Regions from separate parts of the Kroppenstedtia sanguinis genome, predicted to be linked through region 2. Evidence: riboswitches for the same ligand, from Rfam matches in the RefSeq annotation. Region 2 holds a riboswitch; each other region holds the start of a gene.

Region 1 (5,475 bases), on a different contig from region 2:
GCAGGTGGAAGGGGACAGATCGGTCCCTCACCGGGGTATGCCAGGAGAGATGAAGGGGCAAACCATGCCCCAGGCTGATGCAATAGAGCAAGAACGAGAGGGTGGGAGGAGACGAAATTGCCACAGGTGGAAGTGAAAATCGGGGCAAAGGAATACCAATTTGAGTGTGAAGAAGGGGAAAACCTGCTTTTTGAAGCGATCTCACGCAATATCATGATTCCATTTAACTGCACCTCCGGCCGTTGCGGACGATGCCGGGTCCGCGTGCTGGAAGGGGCAGAGAATTTAAGTGAGCTAGGCGACCGGGAGGAACTGCGCCTGGGAGAGGAGCAGGTGGAAAAAGGGTTTCGCCTTTCCTGTCAGACTTATATCTATGGAGATGTTTCTCTGAAAGTCCCACAACCGCGATTATATTAAATGGATTTGACCAGGCGTGTGGATTAGCCATATTTAGTCAGGAAATCAGGTCGGGATAGTGGGACGGTGAAGAGTCTTTGCACTCTTTGCAAGAGATCGTAACCGTCCCCTCAAACATATTTTACGATAGGGGCACAATGGGAAGGATCGTTTCGTTCTCATCCTCCACTTTATGGTTCATCAACAGCCCTGGGATTTGACCCTTTGCGGGTCCATTGTTAAAATAAAGAAAACTCCATCTTTTAAATGATTCCACTAGGGGTGCACGAAGACGTGCTGAGAGAGGCCTGATGCTTCAACCCTTTGAACTTGACCTGGTTTGCACCAGCGTAAGAAAGTGGGATCCGGCATGGACGATCATGTAATGTGACCGTACAACCGGGATCCCAACAGGGGTCCCGGTTTTTGCATGAATGGAGTGGGGGAGGAAGGAGGATGAATGAACTTCATTTCGTGACGGATCCCCGGAAATCAGTGAATGAGTGGGTCTTAGTTTGCCGAAAAGCAAGAGAATGGTTGGATTGGATCCACCTACGCAAACCGGGGGCATCCACTGCAGAGCTTCAGAGCTTGGGACATACTCTGATCCGGGAAGGGGGAGTGGATCCGAAACGATTGACAGTCAATGGGAGTGCTGAAGTAGCGGAAAATCTGGGATGTGGTGGGGTTCATCTCCCGGAAAGTCATCCGATAGCTGGGATATTCATCAAGAAAGGATCCCATCGGCGGATAGGATGTTCTGTTCACTCCCTGGAGGCTGCGAAAGAGAAGGAACGGCTGGGAGCCGAATACCTGTTTTTCGGACATGTGTTTGCAAGTGATTCCAAACCTGGGCAAAGGCCGAGAGGAACCCGGCAACTGTGCCAAGTGACAGCGGCAGTGAACGTCCCCGTGATTGCCATCGGAGGAATCACTCTCGAAAGGCTTCCTTCATTGTCTGCAACAGGCTGCGCCGGGGTGGCTGTCATTTCCGCAATCGCTGATGCTCCAGATCCGGCAGCCGCTGCCCGCCAGTTGAAGCAGGCCCTTACATAGGTGAGGGAGGATGTTTGTTCCATGTTGAAGGGAAGCCGTGTCCGTGAAGGAGGGGGATCATGCATATTCAATTGAACGGGAAGCAGCAGGATGTACCGGAGTCCATCTGCGATGTGGAAAGCTTGATCACTCATCTAGGACTCTCCGACCGCATGATCGTGGTGGAGAAAAACCGCGAGATTCTCGACCGAGATCAATATAGCGAGATCCTGCTAGAGGAAGGGGATCGACTGGAAATCGTTCAATTTGTGGGAGGAGGTTAAATCTTGCTCAAGATTGGAACCTACACTTTTCAATCCCGACTGCTGTTGGGAACTGGCAAGTTTTCATCCCTTCGTGTGCAATCCGCGGCGGTGGAGGCATCGGAAACGGAGGTTTTGACCTTTGCCTTGCGCCGTGTCAATCTAGACCGCCCTGATGAGCCCAATTTCCTGCAAGAACTGGATCTGAACCGATACCACCTGCTTCCCAACACCGCCGGTGCCAAAACAGCGGAAGAAGCGGTTCGTTTGGCCCGCTTGGCCCGAGCCTCTCAGCTGTGTGATATGGTGAAAGTGGAAGTGATCGGGGATGATGAGAGGTTGCTCCCGGATCCGGTGGAAACTTTGAAAGCGACTCAACAACTGGTGGAGGAAGATTTTATCGTGCTCCCTTACACCAGCGATGACCCTGTGTTGGCCAAACGACTGGAAGAGGCAGGCGCCCATGGCATCATGCCGGGAGCTTCCCCCATCGGTTCAGGGCAGGGGATCTTGAATCCGATGTATCTGAAGTTTATTATTCAGCAGACGCGCTTGCCCGTGATCGTGGATGCAGGGATCGGATCTCCTGCAGATGCCGCCTGGGCGATGGAGTTGGGGGCGGATGGTGTGCTCCTCAACACCGCAGTCTCTGGAGCGGATGACCCGGTTCAGATGGCCCACGCGATGAAACTGGCGGTACAAGCCGGCCGTCTCGGTTTTGAAGCCGGCCGCATCCCCTGCAAGGAGACTGCTGCCGCCAGCAGCCCTGTCGTAGGAGTGCCCAAGTGATAGGAAAAGCCCCCCTGTGGGGGCTTTTTTCTGTCTGGTGTAAAAAATCACCCGACCATCCGGAGTCTCACGTCCGGAATGGATCGGGTGAACTGACGGGGTGGAGATGGCGGGCCCTTTTGGGCTCCGACTTTTTTTGTGAGGTTTGGGAGACCGAGTGACGAGAGATATTGAGCAGGATACCCGCGGCCAACATACACATGAGCAGAGAAGAGCCCCCGTAACTGATAAAAGGAAGCGGGACCCCTGTAACTGGCAACATAGCGGTTACCACTCCCAAGTTAAAGAGGGTCTGCAGAGAAAACATGGTGACGATTCCGATCCCCAGCAACATCCCAAATAAATCTGGGGCTTGAAGTGCGATACGAATCCCCCGGATCACAAAGGCGATGTAAAGAAGGATCAGAAGGGTTCCGCCAATAAATCCTAGTTCTTCGGCAATGATGGCGAAGATGAAATCTGTTTGCGACATCGGTAGATAGGCCAGTTTTTGAATACTGTTGCCCAGTCCTTTTCCCAGAAGACCTCCCGGACCGATGGCAAAGAGGGACTGAATCGTTTGGAATCCATCTCCCGACGGGTCTTTCCAGGGATCTCGGAAAATGAGCAGGCGCATCACCCGATAATCTTCAGAGGTCATGAGCCACACGAAAAAGGGAATTCCCGTTGCTCCCAGAAGGAGCAGATGTTTGAGACGGGCTCCGGCACAGAAGATGATGGTTAGGCAGGATCCGAGTAGAATCACTGTGCTGCTGAAATGGGGTTCCAACACGATCAGCCCGCAGAAAAGTCCCAGTACAATCAAGGGCGGAAGCAACCCTTGTTTGAAGAGATGAAGACTCCCCTGTTTTTTCACCATAATCGATGCAGTGTAGATGATCGCGCCCAGTTTGGCCAATTCTGAGGGTTGAAAACCGATTGAACCCAACTGGATCCAACGGGTAGCCCCATTAAAATTCACTCCCAATCCGGGAATGAAGACCAGCACTAGCAAAATCAGACTTCCCAACAGGATAGAGCCCACATGCTTTCGATAGAAGGTGTAGGGAACATTGGAAATAACGAAAAAGAGGAGAATCGATCCCAATGCCCACATCAGTTGGCGTTTAAAATAGTGGTAACTATCTCCGTGCTGGACCCATCCGTCATAGTAACTGGCACTGAAGACCATCACCAGTCCAAAACCGGTCAGCAGAAAAATGATGAACATCATCCAGAAATCAGGTTTGCCGCGTGACATAACGATCTCCTTCGTTCAAGATATGTAGGGGCGGCCCTGTAAATAGGGGGTAGCAGTACTCAATGCATCTGAAGTTCGGTATACTGTTGGTGAAACCTTTATCAATGGCGGGTGTTGGCAAATGAAGCCGAGTCGAATGATCCGACAGTTGGATTACCCATTGATTTTCTTGATTCTAGTCTTGGCCGCCATTAGCATTGTTGCCATTTCCGGTGCCACTCACTCTTTCAACCCCTCCTACGTGCAACAACAGCTCCTCTGGTACCTTTTAGGTATTCTACTCATGGGAGCGACACTCCTGTTTGATTACCGGGTTCTCATGCAAGGACGTTTCCTGTATGTACTGTACGGTTTGGGCGTTCTACTACTAATTCTGGTGATGATTCCAGGTGTGGGAGTGACGGTCAAAGGAGCGCAAAAATGGATCCGGCTCGGTGGCTTTCAGTTTCAGCCGTCGGAATTGATGAAATTGATCTTGATTCTGGTTCTGGCCAAAGTGATTGCAGAGATCAGACATCTTCCCCTCCGGGATTGGCGGAAGATCGGGCAGATCATCGGCCTGTTTATTCCGCCTTTTCTTCTGACACTGAAAGAACCCGATCTTGGGATGGCATTGGTTTTTGTCGGAATCTTGGTCAGTATTTTGTTGGCAGGGGGATTGGATTGGCGCATTATGTTGATGGGTTTGACGGCAGTGGTCATTCTGGTCGCAGGTGTGGTTCTCCTGTATATGACAGAAAGCCCCCTGCTCGCCAAAGTTTTAGAACCTCATCAGATTCAACGGATCGAGACCTTTGCCAATCCTTCATCAGATCCCACCGGGGCTGGATACCAGCTGACCCAGTCGATGATCGCTGTCGGTTCGGGTCAATTAGATGGGAAAGGATTCCAACAAGGCACCCAGACCCAGGGGAATTGGATTCCCGAACCCCACAATGATTTTATCTTTGCCGCTTTTGCCGAGGAGTTTGGTTTTATCGGAGGCAGCATTCTGCTCTGCATATTTATTTTCCTGGTCTACCGAACCATCCGGATCGGTATCCACTGCGAGCATCGGTTCGGTGCCTATATTGTTGCCGGTGTGGCCGGGATGACGGTGTTTCAAGTGTTTCAAAATATCGGGATGAACGCTGGGATGTTACCTATCACGGGTCTGCCCCTTCCCTTCATCAGCTACGGTGGAAGTTCCTTGATCACGCAAATGGTGGCCATGGGACTGGTTCTCAATATCGGGATGCGCAAGGAAGGGGAGTTCCTGTTCATGGACTGACCCATCTCTCGAGTCGGAGAGAATTCGGAAACCACGAAAGTCGATTCCGAAAAAACTCAGAAGGTGGACCCGACTGCCGATTAATTGCCAGCTATAACCCTTCTGTCCTTCGTCCATACTGAAGGCAGGGGGTGAAATGGATGCCACAAGTGAAATGTAGTGTGGCCAATTGTTTCTTTTGGACTGCCGGGAATAATTGCGGTGCTGATGCCATCATGGTAGAAGTAAACCAACATTCCAACCGAACTTATCGGGAGGAGATCGGCGGGGAGTTTGTCGATTCCGTACATCAGGATTATACCGCCAATCAATCGGTGGACACTTGTTGTCATACGTTCCGGCCGAAAAAATCCCAGTAACCTCTGCTTGCAAAAAACACACCCGCCAGTCGAGGCGGGTGTTGGTGATTTAAGAGCCCTGTTCTACCTTTTTTCTGTTGAAGACGGCTTTCAATGTTGGTGGAGTCACCAGAGTGGTTACCA
Region 2 (5,475 bases):
CGTGGTTACTTTCTGGTCGGGATGATTGGATGATGAGCTGGAGAGAGGATCTTCATTTAAAAAATCATTAATTGCATCGTAGATCTGTTTCCGGATGTGGTCCTCCAGTTGGCGGGAAACCTGTTCCATCTGCTGTTCCATCTGCTTACTATTCAACTTGGATTGGGTCATCCGTTGGGACATTGCGGGGAATCAACTCCTTTCTCTCCTGATGCTATAATATATAAATCGATCTACGAATTTGTGATTTGCTCACCAAGAAATAGGTAATAGAACCAAGCCTTTTCTAGGGGTGTCTGATAAACACATAGCTAGGGGTCGGGCAGATCGGATAGGGTTTCACATTGCGGTACCTGACGAACCAAAATCACAATGGTCTTCACTAAGCTTTTTCAGGAGGGATTGAGTCGCGGAGAATGCAAGCAGAGGCGCCCTGAACTGAAGAAAAATACAGCGATTACAGGTATCTGAATCACGGAACCGAAAAGGGAGTAGAATATTGTATTTTATGTTGACATGGGGATTTCTGCGTTATATAATTGAAAATGTCCTTGAGAGAAAAGCATATGAGCCGAAGTGGCGGAACTGGCAGACGCGCACGACTCAAAATCGTGTTCCTTCGGGAGTGTGGGTTCGAGTCCCACCTTCGGTACCATAAAGGAAAGACGGGAGACTACAGGTATAAGTAGCTCCCGTCTTTTTACGTTAAAAAATAGTACGTGAGAGATGATTGATGATATCAAATGTTGCAGCTTCCCCCCATCCGAAGCATAACTCTCTCCTTTTTATTATACAGTTAGAAAGAGATTAGCTCTGAGAACAGGGGGAATAAAGATACAATTTTACTATGGTCAGCAGATGCCGTTGCGAATTTTGGATGAGGTGGAGTTCTGGAAATTGCAGGAGGAAGAGCACACGGTGGTCATTCGGGAGGCTCTGGATCATTTGGAGGAAAAGTATGTAGATGCGCTGAAAAAATGGGAGCAAGCCCTGTCGGAGACGCATCAAAAAGCAGTCAGTTTCGTGGAATCCGTCAATCGTAGCACATATGTCCATAAACAACTGCACAATCAGGTGATCCAGCTTGTTACATTCAGTTTGGATGAAAGCATGAAATTTATTGAACTGTGTCGCCAGATTAAAACTCACAGCTCGGCAGCTAAGAATTCTTTGATCGCCAAAACGATATTGGATCATATCGTTAGGGAATCGGAATACTTTATCGGCATTGCCCGAACCGTTTTATACAGTAGCAATCAGTAGCTGATCCGCCAGACAGGCCCTAAAGTCATGAAACCCAAACTAAACAAGTTGACACCTGAATATCAGACGCTAACTTTCGGCTTAGACTGAGATTTTGCGGGCACCCCGGCTTTCCCTATACATCTTCACCCATGTGATTTACCCAGGGCTGTTGATTCACCAGGAAATGGGAGACGGAAGGGAGTCGTGCTATCTAAGCGACCTTTGTACTACAGGCACTACCATCCAAAGGGGCTGAAGCCCTGGAATCAGAGGATGCACCACAGGCACTACCATCCAAAGGGGCCGAAGCCCTGGGGTTAGAGGATGGACCACAGGTAGGCTAAAGAGGAAACCATTGGACTCAGTGGAGAGAAGTCTTAGGAGAGGGTGCTTAGGGGGAACCTTCTTCGTAAGGATTTGCCCCTGCCCGATGGTCAGATTCGAAAGCGGCCCGTCGGATGGCAACGGTCGCGTGGGTGAGCACGATCTCCCCACCTATAATATGGCGAATCAACACGCCTGTGATTTACCCAGATACGGTGACCTGAATCCAATATAATCACAATCAGTGTTTCACATAGCGTCCATAATCGGGAACTGCTCTAGTGTCAAATTCCTTCACCAATTGATCCAGGCCTTCCGTCAGCTCTTTACCGGATAGAGGTTGCCCGTGGCCGGTCACCGCAACAGTAGGTTTTAAAGCCGCCAGTTTTTCGACGGATTCCCTCGCCAAGTCCCAATCGGTGGTGAAATACCTTGGCGGACCGTTGATTTCCTTCTCTTGTGTCGTCACTTTATAAAGCGAATCTTGTTTCACAGTGATAAATGCGTCCCCCGCAATGAGTGAACGGTCTTGATCCCTAAATAGGGAGATATGTCCGGGTGCATGTCCCGGTGTATGAATCCAGCGCCAACCTTGCATGTGGGGGATCTTGCTGTCACCGGGAAGCGCAGAGACATGAGATCCCAGATTGACCGATTCATTCGGGAACAGGGGGGACAATTTGGCGACAAGTCCGCCTTCAACTGAACCATCGGGCTCCGGGTAGCTCAACTTTCCAGTCAGAAAAGGAAGTTCTGCTTCATGGGCATAAACCGGCACTCCCCATTTTTCAACCAAGTCAACCACTGTCCCCACATGATCAAAATGGCCATGGGTGAGAATAATCGCTTGGGGTGGACTGTTTTTACCAAACCGTTTTTCTGCAATATCCACGATGCGATTGGTTGTATCGGGCATTCCCGTGTCAACTAAGACCCAGTGATCTCCTTGGTCGGGATTGCCCACTAATACCACATTTACAATCTGATCCGTATAACAGTAAAGATCAGGAAGCACTTCTTGTCCCGTCCCGCTCAAAATGGAAGTCATCGGCATATATTTGTTTGCCATTGGATCTTCCATCCCCTCTTTTCTGTTCACATCAGACACCTCCTTTGTTTGATTCAGGTGAACCGCTCTTCCTTTCTATTGCTATTATGGTGATTTATCTTCCGTTTATACGGAAGTTTTTCTGCCACGACCTGATGGTAGCAATCCTTCTTTATTTTTGGCCTTGAGAAAAAGATCTCCCTGATATATAATAGAGAAGCGGTTGTGATTCTCGGCTGGAGTGCTTGAATGACTTGCATTTGGGTTGTAGGTACACCGCACCTAAATCATCGGGGTGTGGCTCAGCTTGGTAGAGCACCTGCTTTGGGAGCAGGGGGTCGCAGGTTCAAATCCTGTCACCCCGACCATAAGGACTTAAAACGGGCCGGAGATCCGGCCCGTTTTTTCATGAGCATTATGGAGTACAAAGGAATTTCTCAAGGAACCTATCGTAGGTTTGACATTTTCTCCTGTGATGATAGGATGAGTGTGAAAACTGAATTCTTTTCCGCTAGGGGTGCCTGATTGTAAAGGCTGAGATTAAAGTATGAACTTTAAAACCCTTGGAACCTGATCTGGTTGATGCCAGCGGAGGGAAGTGGAGCTGAAATCCCATGAAATGATGGGGTAGATTGACCTTCCTCTCCCTCGATGTGGTCGGAAAAGAGTTGCAGAGGAGGGTTTTTTGATGAGATTTACGGAAAAATTGTATCAGTCGACTCGGAGAAGTTGGGCGCTGAGTCTCCATCACCCCTTTGTTTTGGGGATTGTAAGTGGGGAGCTTCCTCTAGAAACCTTTAGGTACTATGTTCTCCAGGACATCTATTATCTGAAACACTATGGCAAGGTCCACGCCATGGCAGCGGCTCAGGCGGATGATTTTCATGTGACCTCCATGCTCGCAGAAAAAGCGAAGCTGACTGCGGAGGCGGAGCTGACCGTCCATCAAGAACATGCTAAAATACTCGGTATCACTGCGGAAGAGATGACACAATTCAAGCCGGCACCTACGGCTTATGCTTACACATCTCATCTATACCGGGCGGCGCTCTCGGGAAGTCTGGGGGAAACCGTCGCGGCTATGCTTCCATGTTATTGGTTGTATGCCGACATTGGAAAAACTTATCAAGATGCAAAGCCTCAGCAAACCATCTATCAAAACTGGATTCAGACTTATGCAAGCGAATGGTTCCAGACGTCCACGCAGGAACAGATAGACCTTTTGGATCGTCTGGCGGAAGAAGCGAGTGACAAAGAGCGGGAAAAAATGATGGAACAGTTCGCCATTGCCAAAGAGTATGAATTGGCCTTTTGGGAGATGGCTTATACCCATGAAACCTGGCTTTCCACTAAATTTTCTCTTCGAAAAAGTTGAAGAATCAAGACCGACGGATTGAAAAAAGGAGGGGAATCGCTTTCTCCTCCTTTTCCTTTTTGATGAATACGGGTTTTCAGGGCTGTTGATTAACCGGAAAATGGGTGGAGAGAGCCTGATTCTAGGGGTCTCTTGTACTTTCGAAGCCATTTTAAAACCTCTTTCTGGGGCAGGGCGGCTACGGTCCGTCCCTCTCTGCTGGTGACGGTCTCCGCTAGGAAGAGGGAGTTGAGGATCGCCTCCTCGGTGGCCTCTGCAGCGGCCCGGAAGCAAAGGGAGATCAGGGGACCGTCTTCCGCAATGCGACGAGAGGTAAGGACTGGAGTCTCAGACCGGTGGGGTTGTCGGTTAGCATTGCTGAATGCGATCACGATATCCCCACTTCCATGATGGGCGATTGATCCGGTCCGCGCCAGACCGAAGGTGGCTCGTTTGGCCAGCCGTTTCAGTTGGCGGGAGTCCAGGGGAAGGTCTGTGCCCAGGACGATGATGATGGATCCGTCTGTGGAGGAAGGTGTGGGTCTTTCCCGCAGGCCTGTCATTGGCACGCCAAGGATGGTCAGATCTTCGGGATCGCCGAAATTGGTCAGGACCAGTGATCCGATATGACCCGAGAGGCCGGGAACGGACACCCGTCGAGAAGCGGTTCCAATCCCGCCCTTCCATCCGAAGCAGACCATCCCCGTGCCAGCTCCCACCCCACCCTCTGCAGGCCGGTTGCTCTGGGCACTATGAATCGCTTTCAAGGCGTGTTCCGGTCGGACATGGAGACCGCGAATCTGGTTGAGCAGGCCGTCGTTGCATTCGGCGGTCACCACATTGACGGTTCCATCCTGTCTTCCGAGGGTGGGGTTGGCTTCCATCAGCCAGCGAAGCCCCCCTTCCGTTACCGCGGGGACACTGAAGGTATTCGTCAGCAGGATGGGAGATTCAAGCACACCCAGTTCCTCAATCTGGATCAGGCCGGTGGTTTTTCCGAAACCGTTGATAACATGGACAGCGGCGGCCACCTTTTCCTGAAAAGGATTCCCGCTGTGAGGGAGGATGGCGGTTACGCCGGTAAGAATGCCTTGCGACGGTTCTTTCAGAGTGGTATGGCCCACCTGAACCTGTGCCACATCGGTGATGCTGTTGTGTACTCCTGTGGGGAGACGTCCAACGGAGTAGCCGTGCTCCCGAAGTCGTTTCTTGGTCATATACCATTCCTCCTCAAACTCCATATAACTTCACTTTACCATGGGAATCCGTTACAATGAGTATCGTGATGCGATCGTATCACGGTTGGGTGGAGGGTTTTTTATGAGAAGGTTTTAACTTGTTGGATCGTTATTTGCAACGTTGGTTTCAGCTCAGGGAACACGGAACCACGCTCCGGCAGGAGTTGATAGCGGGTCTGACCACCTTTGTAACGGTCGTCTATATCGTGGCTGTCCATTCTGCCATTTTGTCTGACGCTGGCATCCCTGTGACGGCAGGGGTGGTG
Region 3 (5,475 bases), on a different contig from region 2:
ATCAGGTTGAACAGAGTGCTTTTACCGCAGCCGCTAGGACCGATGATGCTAACAAATTCCCCTGGTTCCACCGTCAGATCGATATCTTCCACCACTTGCCGCATTCCTTCTGGCGTAGGGTAGACATGGGATAAGCCCTCCAGTTTGAGTTTCATGATCACTTCTCCGGCAGAAATTCGTTGGTATAGGCTTTCGTGGGATCGATTTTTTTCTCGATCAGCCGATGTTTCCACATCCAGCCGTTAAAATCGACCCATACTTTTTCCTTCTGTTCGCCCCAGCGCTCCGCTTCCTCCTGGTACCTGGGACTCATCCATTTCTGAGAGGCTCGGGCCAGCTTTGGATCTGTCTCGGGGGCTGCCTTCACCAAAATATCCGCCGCTTTCTCTGGATGGGCAATGGCATATTGATACCCCCGGCTAACGGCCCGGACCAGCTTTTTGACCGTTTCAGGATCCTTTTGGATCATCTGTTCGTTGGTGATCAGGGTGGGGGTGTAGAAATCCAGCACCGGATCCAGCTTTCTCAGTTCCAGGAAGTCGAGGTCCACCCCTTGGGTCTCCGCCTGGATGCCGGTCCAACCGTAGTAGATCCAGGAAAAGTCCACATTCCGTTGAGTGGCAGCAAAGAAATCCGATTCCCCCATATTGACGATCTTCATTTGATCTTCCGCCTGTTTCGTCTTCACCCCATCTAGCCGCAATACCGTCTGCAGAAAGGCGTTTTCAATGGGGGTTCCCCAACCGCCATAGGTCTTACCGACAAAATCCCGCGGCCGCTGGATCCCTTTCTTCTTAGGAGCGGCGAAGCCCGAGGTGTTATGTTGCAGAATGGCGGCGATGGAGACAATCGGCACCCCCTGGGCCCGGCCTTGGAGCACATACTCCTGGGAGCTGATACCGAAATCCGCCTTCCCCGCTCCCACCAGCTGGTTAGCTGTGGTTTCTGCCGGAGCGGTGATCTCCACCTTCAGTCCTTCATCGGCGAAATATCCTTTTTCCTGCGCCACATACAGCCCGGTATGGTTGGTATTGGGCACCCAGTCCAGCATCAGGGTCACTTTTTTGTTGCCCGCTTGCCCCTCTTTTTCACCTGAAGCCCCGCAGGCGGTCAAAACCAGAGATAAGACCAACAGCCAGGCCGTCCACCGGAACCCCTGTCTGTATCTGTTCATTCTTCTTTCTCTCCTCTCCGACGTTCCTCATGGTTCCTATAGGCCCAAGGAGCGGCCCAACGAGCCAGGACCTGTACCAATCCGAACAGAATCAGACTCCAAAAGGTGATGGCTACGATGGCTACAAACACCTGATCGGCGGCAAAAGAGTTTTGCGAACGGATCAAAAAGACGCCCAACCCTTCACTCGATCCCAACCATTCGGCGATCACCGCCCCCAGGATGCCATAGGTGGCAGCGATCTTCATTCCGGAAAAAAAGGAGGGCAGGGCATGGGGAAAGCGGACCATCCGAAACACCCGCCACTCCCCGGCCCCCATGGATTTCAACAATCGCACCATGTCCCGATCGGCAGAGCGCAACCCATCCACGGTGCTGACCACCACCGGAAAAAAGGTGACCAAAGCGACGATCAGCACCTTGGGCAACAATCCATACCCAAACCAGAGAATCAAGAGGGGAGCGACGGCGATCACTGGAACCGTCTGCGAGGTGATCAGAAGCGGATACACCCCTCGCCGGAGCCAGGGAAAGAGTTCAATCCCCACTGCCAACAGGAGGGCCACCCCGATCCCCAACCCAAAGCCGAGGGCGGCTTCCGTCAGTGTGGAACCGGTATGGTGCAATAGCAAATCCCAACTTTCTACCAGAGAAGTAGCGATGCCGCTGGGAGCAGGGATCAGCCACGTCTCCACCTTCGTCAAGCGGACAGCGGCTTCCCAGACTGCCAACAGTAAAAAAAGGGTCAACAGAGGGGGAAGGGTCCTCCGCAGCCGATCCCTCCACCACGCCTTCATCGGGAATCGCCGGCATCATATTTGCCTGTCTTCTCTTCCATGGTGACACCGGTAGGTTTATAGTCCACCTTGATGATCGAAAGCACCCGGGAGCCCCCTGCCTTCACCACCGCTTCCTGAGCCTCCTTCACGATCGCCATCAGCTGATCATAGTCTCCTTCCATCGTGGTCTCCATCGGACCCACCCGGTATTTGACACCTGATGCTTGAATCACCTGGATTGCTTCGTCCACACGGGCATACACCTCTTCATCACTTGCCCCTCGGGGTAAAATCTGCAGACTGACATTGGCATTGGCCATCGGGTCCCCTCCTTTGGATAAACAAAAAAACCAACCCTGTCCGGATTGATTGCGAGTTTTCCATACGTATGCATACAGCGGCCCTCCCGGCCGCCTCTTCCGTATGTTTCGTATGTTCCCTACGCTGGTATCATCCAGATCAGGTTCAGCGGGTCGGTGCTGTGCTACACCCTCTCAGCCGGTCCTCCGGCTCCCCTTTGTCCTTTTCGCCAAACAATATACCACAGATCCCATCTGGTGACAAACTCCCCGTGCTCCATCTTGCCAAAAACGAAAAAAAAGGTAGGATAGAATGGAGAAACAGCAGGGTACGAACTAAACAAGTTTTCCCCAGGTCTCTTCTCGGATCCGGGATCGAATACATCAGAATTTCTTGAAAGTGGGGAATGTGAATGCAACATAACAAATGGATGACTTGCACCATCACCGAGGAGTGGCACAACCAAACGGTGGAGGAAGTGTTGAAGGGCCCGCTCCTCCTCTCCAACCGGATGATCAACCGCCTGACTCGTTCCCGAGGCATTCGCCTCAATCGCCAGATGCCCTATCTAAAACGAGTGGTCCAAGAAGGAGACCAGCTTCAGGTAGCCGTCCGGCCGAGAGAGCAAGCCGATCTGGAACCGGAACCGATTCCCTTGGAGGTCCCCTATGAGGATGAGGACTGGATGGTAGTGGACAAACCTGCGGGTATCAACGTGCACCCGGTACATTCCGGCGAGGCAGGAACATTGGCCCACGGCATTATCCACCGCTGGAAAGAGCAGGGATGGGAAGGGAAAGTCCGCCCCGTCCACCGTCTGGATCGCCACACCTCGGGACTGCTGGTGGTAGCCAAATCAGCTTACGCCCACCAACTGATGGATCGACAATTGCGGGAAAAGCGACTCAAACGGGTCTATTATGCCTTTTTGGAGGGATCCCTAACCCAGGCCCCGGCGGCAGAAGGAACGATCGACGCCGCGATCGACCGGGATCCAGACCATCCCCTCCGACGCCAGGTCTCCCCGGCAGGAGATCCCGCAGTAACCCATTACCGCGTCTTGGCCCGAAACCAGGAGGCCACCCTGGTACAAGTGGAACTGGAGACAGGACGCACTCACCAGATTCGCGTCCACTTCTCCCACCTGGGCTTTCCCTTGTTCGGGGACGGACTCTACGGGAGTACCAGCCCCCTCATCCGCCGCCAGGCTCTACACGCCTGTGAAGTCGGTTTCCACCATCCCCTCCGGGGGGAACCCGTCACTGTCCACTCCCCCCTGCCCAAAGACCTGACCCGCCTGGCCAAAGAACTGGAACTGCCATTGCCGGTGGAAATGAAAAATCCTTGTTGAGGGCAACGACTAGAAGCACTATGAAAATATCAGAGGAAGGGTTGGGTTCACACAGAACCTCTTTGGATCATTAGATGCTGGCATCGAATATGCCCCCATCCCGACCGTTTTGTACCCAAATATGAATATGAATTTATCAGACACAATCCACAAAAGTGGATAAAAACACTACCCCTCAGTGCATGCCGAGGGGTAACAAAAATAAATACTTGAAAAAATATTTTGTTTTGGTTAAAAAGAAAAGAGTCTCTGTTCAAGACATAGGTCCTTATTAATCAAGTGAACATCTAGAAGGGGAAATGTCCCTTGTCGCTCAACATTTTCGAAAATATAGACACACTGTCCCTTTTTTTACTGTTTCTCATTCCCGGATTCATTTCCATTCGCGTTTACGACACCCTGATTCCAGGTGAAAACAGGGATTATTCTAAGTCTTTGGTTGAATTGATTGGGTATAGCACACTAAATTTCATTCTTTTATCGCCCTTGATTTATTGGATGTCCATCGCTGTATGGTGGGTTCAGTGGATCCTATTGATCGCTCTTGTAATCCTATTTCCGATCCTTTGGCCTTTAGTGATCATCTGGTTGCTCGGAGGAGAAAAAGCTCGGTTCTGGATAGAAAAAATCCCTTTAATCAAGCACACCTTGGGCAGAACCAGGGAGCCCTTCCGTACCAGCTGGGATTGGGTATTCAGTCAGCGCCGTAAATATTGGGTGGTGGTTACCCTTAAAAACGGCAAAAAATATGGTGGGAAAATGTCAAGTAAATCATACGCCTCTTCATATCCTCCAAACTATCAAATTTATATAGAGGAGACTTGGGAAGTTGATGAAAATGGAGAGTTTACCGGGGAACAAAAAGAGAATGCCTGTGGAGTACTGATTGTATCTGATGAAATTGAGGCAATTGAATTCTTTGACTAATGGGAGATGAGCATCTATGAAAGACAAAAAAACTGACAGACACAACGGAAAGGAATCTAGGCCCCATCCCGTTTTTCAACGACGACTTGAACGATCCACAAAAAGAGGATATCGACCTATCAAGGGGGAAATCAGCAGCAAACCTCCCGGCCATCGTGATGATCAAAACAACAATCGGTAAAAACGATCCAAGCCATGGCTATCGTCCTCTCGGACCATGCTGACGGCATTGTGGTCGCCGATGCGGTGCCCCCAAGGCATCCCTTCGTGCAAACGAGAAACCCCCCGAAAAAACCGGGGGGTTTGTGATTCACTCCGTCTTGGATGTCAGCCGGAGACGGAGAGCGACGGGTTTGGAGTGGGGGTCGATGGAAATCCAGCCACGTTCCTGGCATTTGGCTAGGGTCTTGTCCACCTCGGTGGCGGCCAGACCTGCTTCTCGGACCCAATCTTTAGTGCCAATGCGAAGGGAGGGGGTATTCTCATCTTCCCCGAGACGAAGATACTTGCGCACCAGGTAACCCATCAGCTTGATCTCCGCTTTGGTCACTTGTTTGGCAGCGACGATTTTGACAAAGTATGATTCCATCAGTTGCATGGCCTCCGGCGATCCGGTCACCGGACGGCTCCCTTTACTTCCATACCAGGTTGCCATCAGTTTCTCCAGCCTTTCGGTTCCTGAAAATCTCAGCCTTTCAGCCCCAGTATACCGAAGTCGCGGCTTCCCGACAATTTCCGCAGAAAAAGAGGTGCCGGAGTAGCACCTCTTTGCAAGCCTTATACCATCCTCAGCAGTGCTTCCCGCCCGGACATTCCCGCATGGATCCCCTGTTGTTCCGCATGAGTCGTCACCTTCTCCAAGGGGGCCTCCAACAGGGCCTCCAGGGTTCTTACTCCCACCGCCCGGCCCGCCAAGATGCCCCGTTGCGCCAGTCTTTCATTCA

Evidence for each region. Region 2 has a riboswitch for thiamine pyrophosphate ahead of tenA (thiaminase II). Riboswitches for the same ligand answer to the same signal wherever they lie in the genome.
Region 1: linked by a shared signal. The riboswitch ahead of JOD24_RS14250 (thiamine phosphate synthase) and the one ahead of tenA (thiaminase II) in region 2 are both predicted to bind thiamine pyrophosphate.
Region 3: linked by a shared signal. The riboswitch ahead of JOD24_RS15500 (MTH1187 family thiamine-binding protein) and the one ahead of tenA (thiaminase II) in region 2 are both predicted to bind thiamine pyrophosphate.

The regions. Positions count from the first base shown of each region.
Region 1 covers NZ_JBNPXF010000028.1:15,059-20,533, forward strand. The annotation lists gene JOD24_RS14245 (2Fe-2S iron-sulfur cluster-binding protein) at 127-417, shown strand; TPP riboswitch at 665-770, shown strand; gene JOD24_RS14250 (thiamine phosphate synthase) at 853-1,452, shown strand; gene thiS (sulfur carrier protein ThiS) at 1,512-1,715, shown strand; gene JOD24_RS14260 (thiazole synthase) at 1,719-2,483, shown strand; gene ftsW (putative lipid II flippase FtsW) at 2,551-3,723, opposite strand; gene rodA (rod shape-determining protein RodA) at 3,845-4,993, shown strand; gene JOD24_RS14275 (DUF1540 domain-containing protein) at 5,134-5,352, shown strand; gene JOD24_RS14280 (cation:proton antiporter) at 5,402-5,475, opposite strand, start outside.
Region 2 covers NZ_JBNPXF010000013.1:2,279-7,753, reverse strand. The annotation lists gene JOD24_RS09280 (hypothetical protein) at 1-183, opposite strand, end outside; tRNA gene JOD24_RS09275 (tRNA-Leu) at 571-655, shown strand; gene JOD24_RS09270 (DUF2935 domain-containing protein) at 835-1,263, shown strand; gene JOD24_RS09265 (MBL fold metallo-hydrolase) at 1,811-2,650, opposite strand; tRNA gene JOD24_RS09260 (tRNA-Pro) at 2,909-2,985, shown strand; TPP riboswitch at 3,121-3,231, shown strand; gene tenA (thiaminase II) at 3,306-3,992, shown strand; gene JOD24_RS09250 (DmpA family aminopeptidase) at 4,082-5,188, opposite strand; gene JOD24_RS09245 (NCS2 family permease) at 5,311-5,475, shown strand, end outside.
Region 3 covers NZ_JBNPXF010000037.1:6,534-12,008, reverse strand. The annotation lists gene JOD24_RS15515 (ABC transporter ATP-binding protein) at 1-155, opposite strand, end outside; gene JOD24_RS15510 (ABC transporter substrate-binding protein) at 158-1,174, opposite strand; gene JOD24_RS15505 (ABC transporter permease) at 1,171-1,971, opposite strand; gene JOD24_RS15500 (MTH1187 family thiamine-binding protein) at 1,968-2,273, opposite strand; TPP riboswitch at 2,373-2,480, opposite strand; gene JOD24_RS15495 (RluA family pseudouridine synthase) at 2,666-3,604, shown strand; gene JOD24_RS15490 (DUF6338 family protein) at 3,911-4,531, shown strand; gene JOD24_RS15485 (hypothetical protein) at 4,842-5,186, opposite strand; gene JOD24_RS15480 (YunC family protein) at 5,309-5,475, opposite strand, start outside.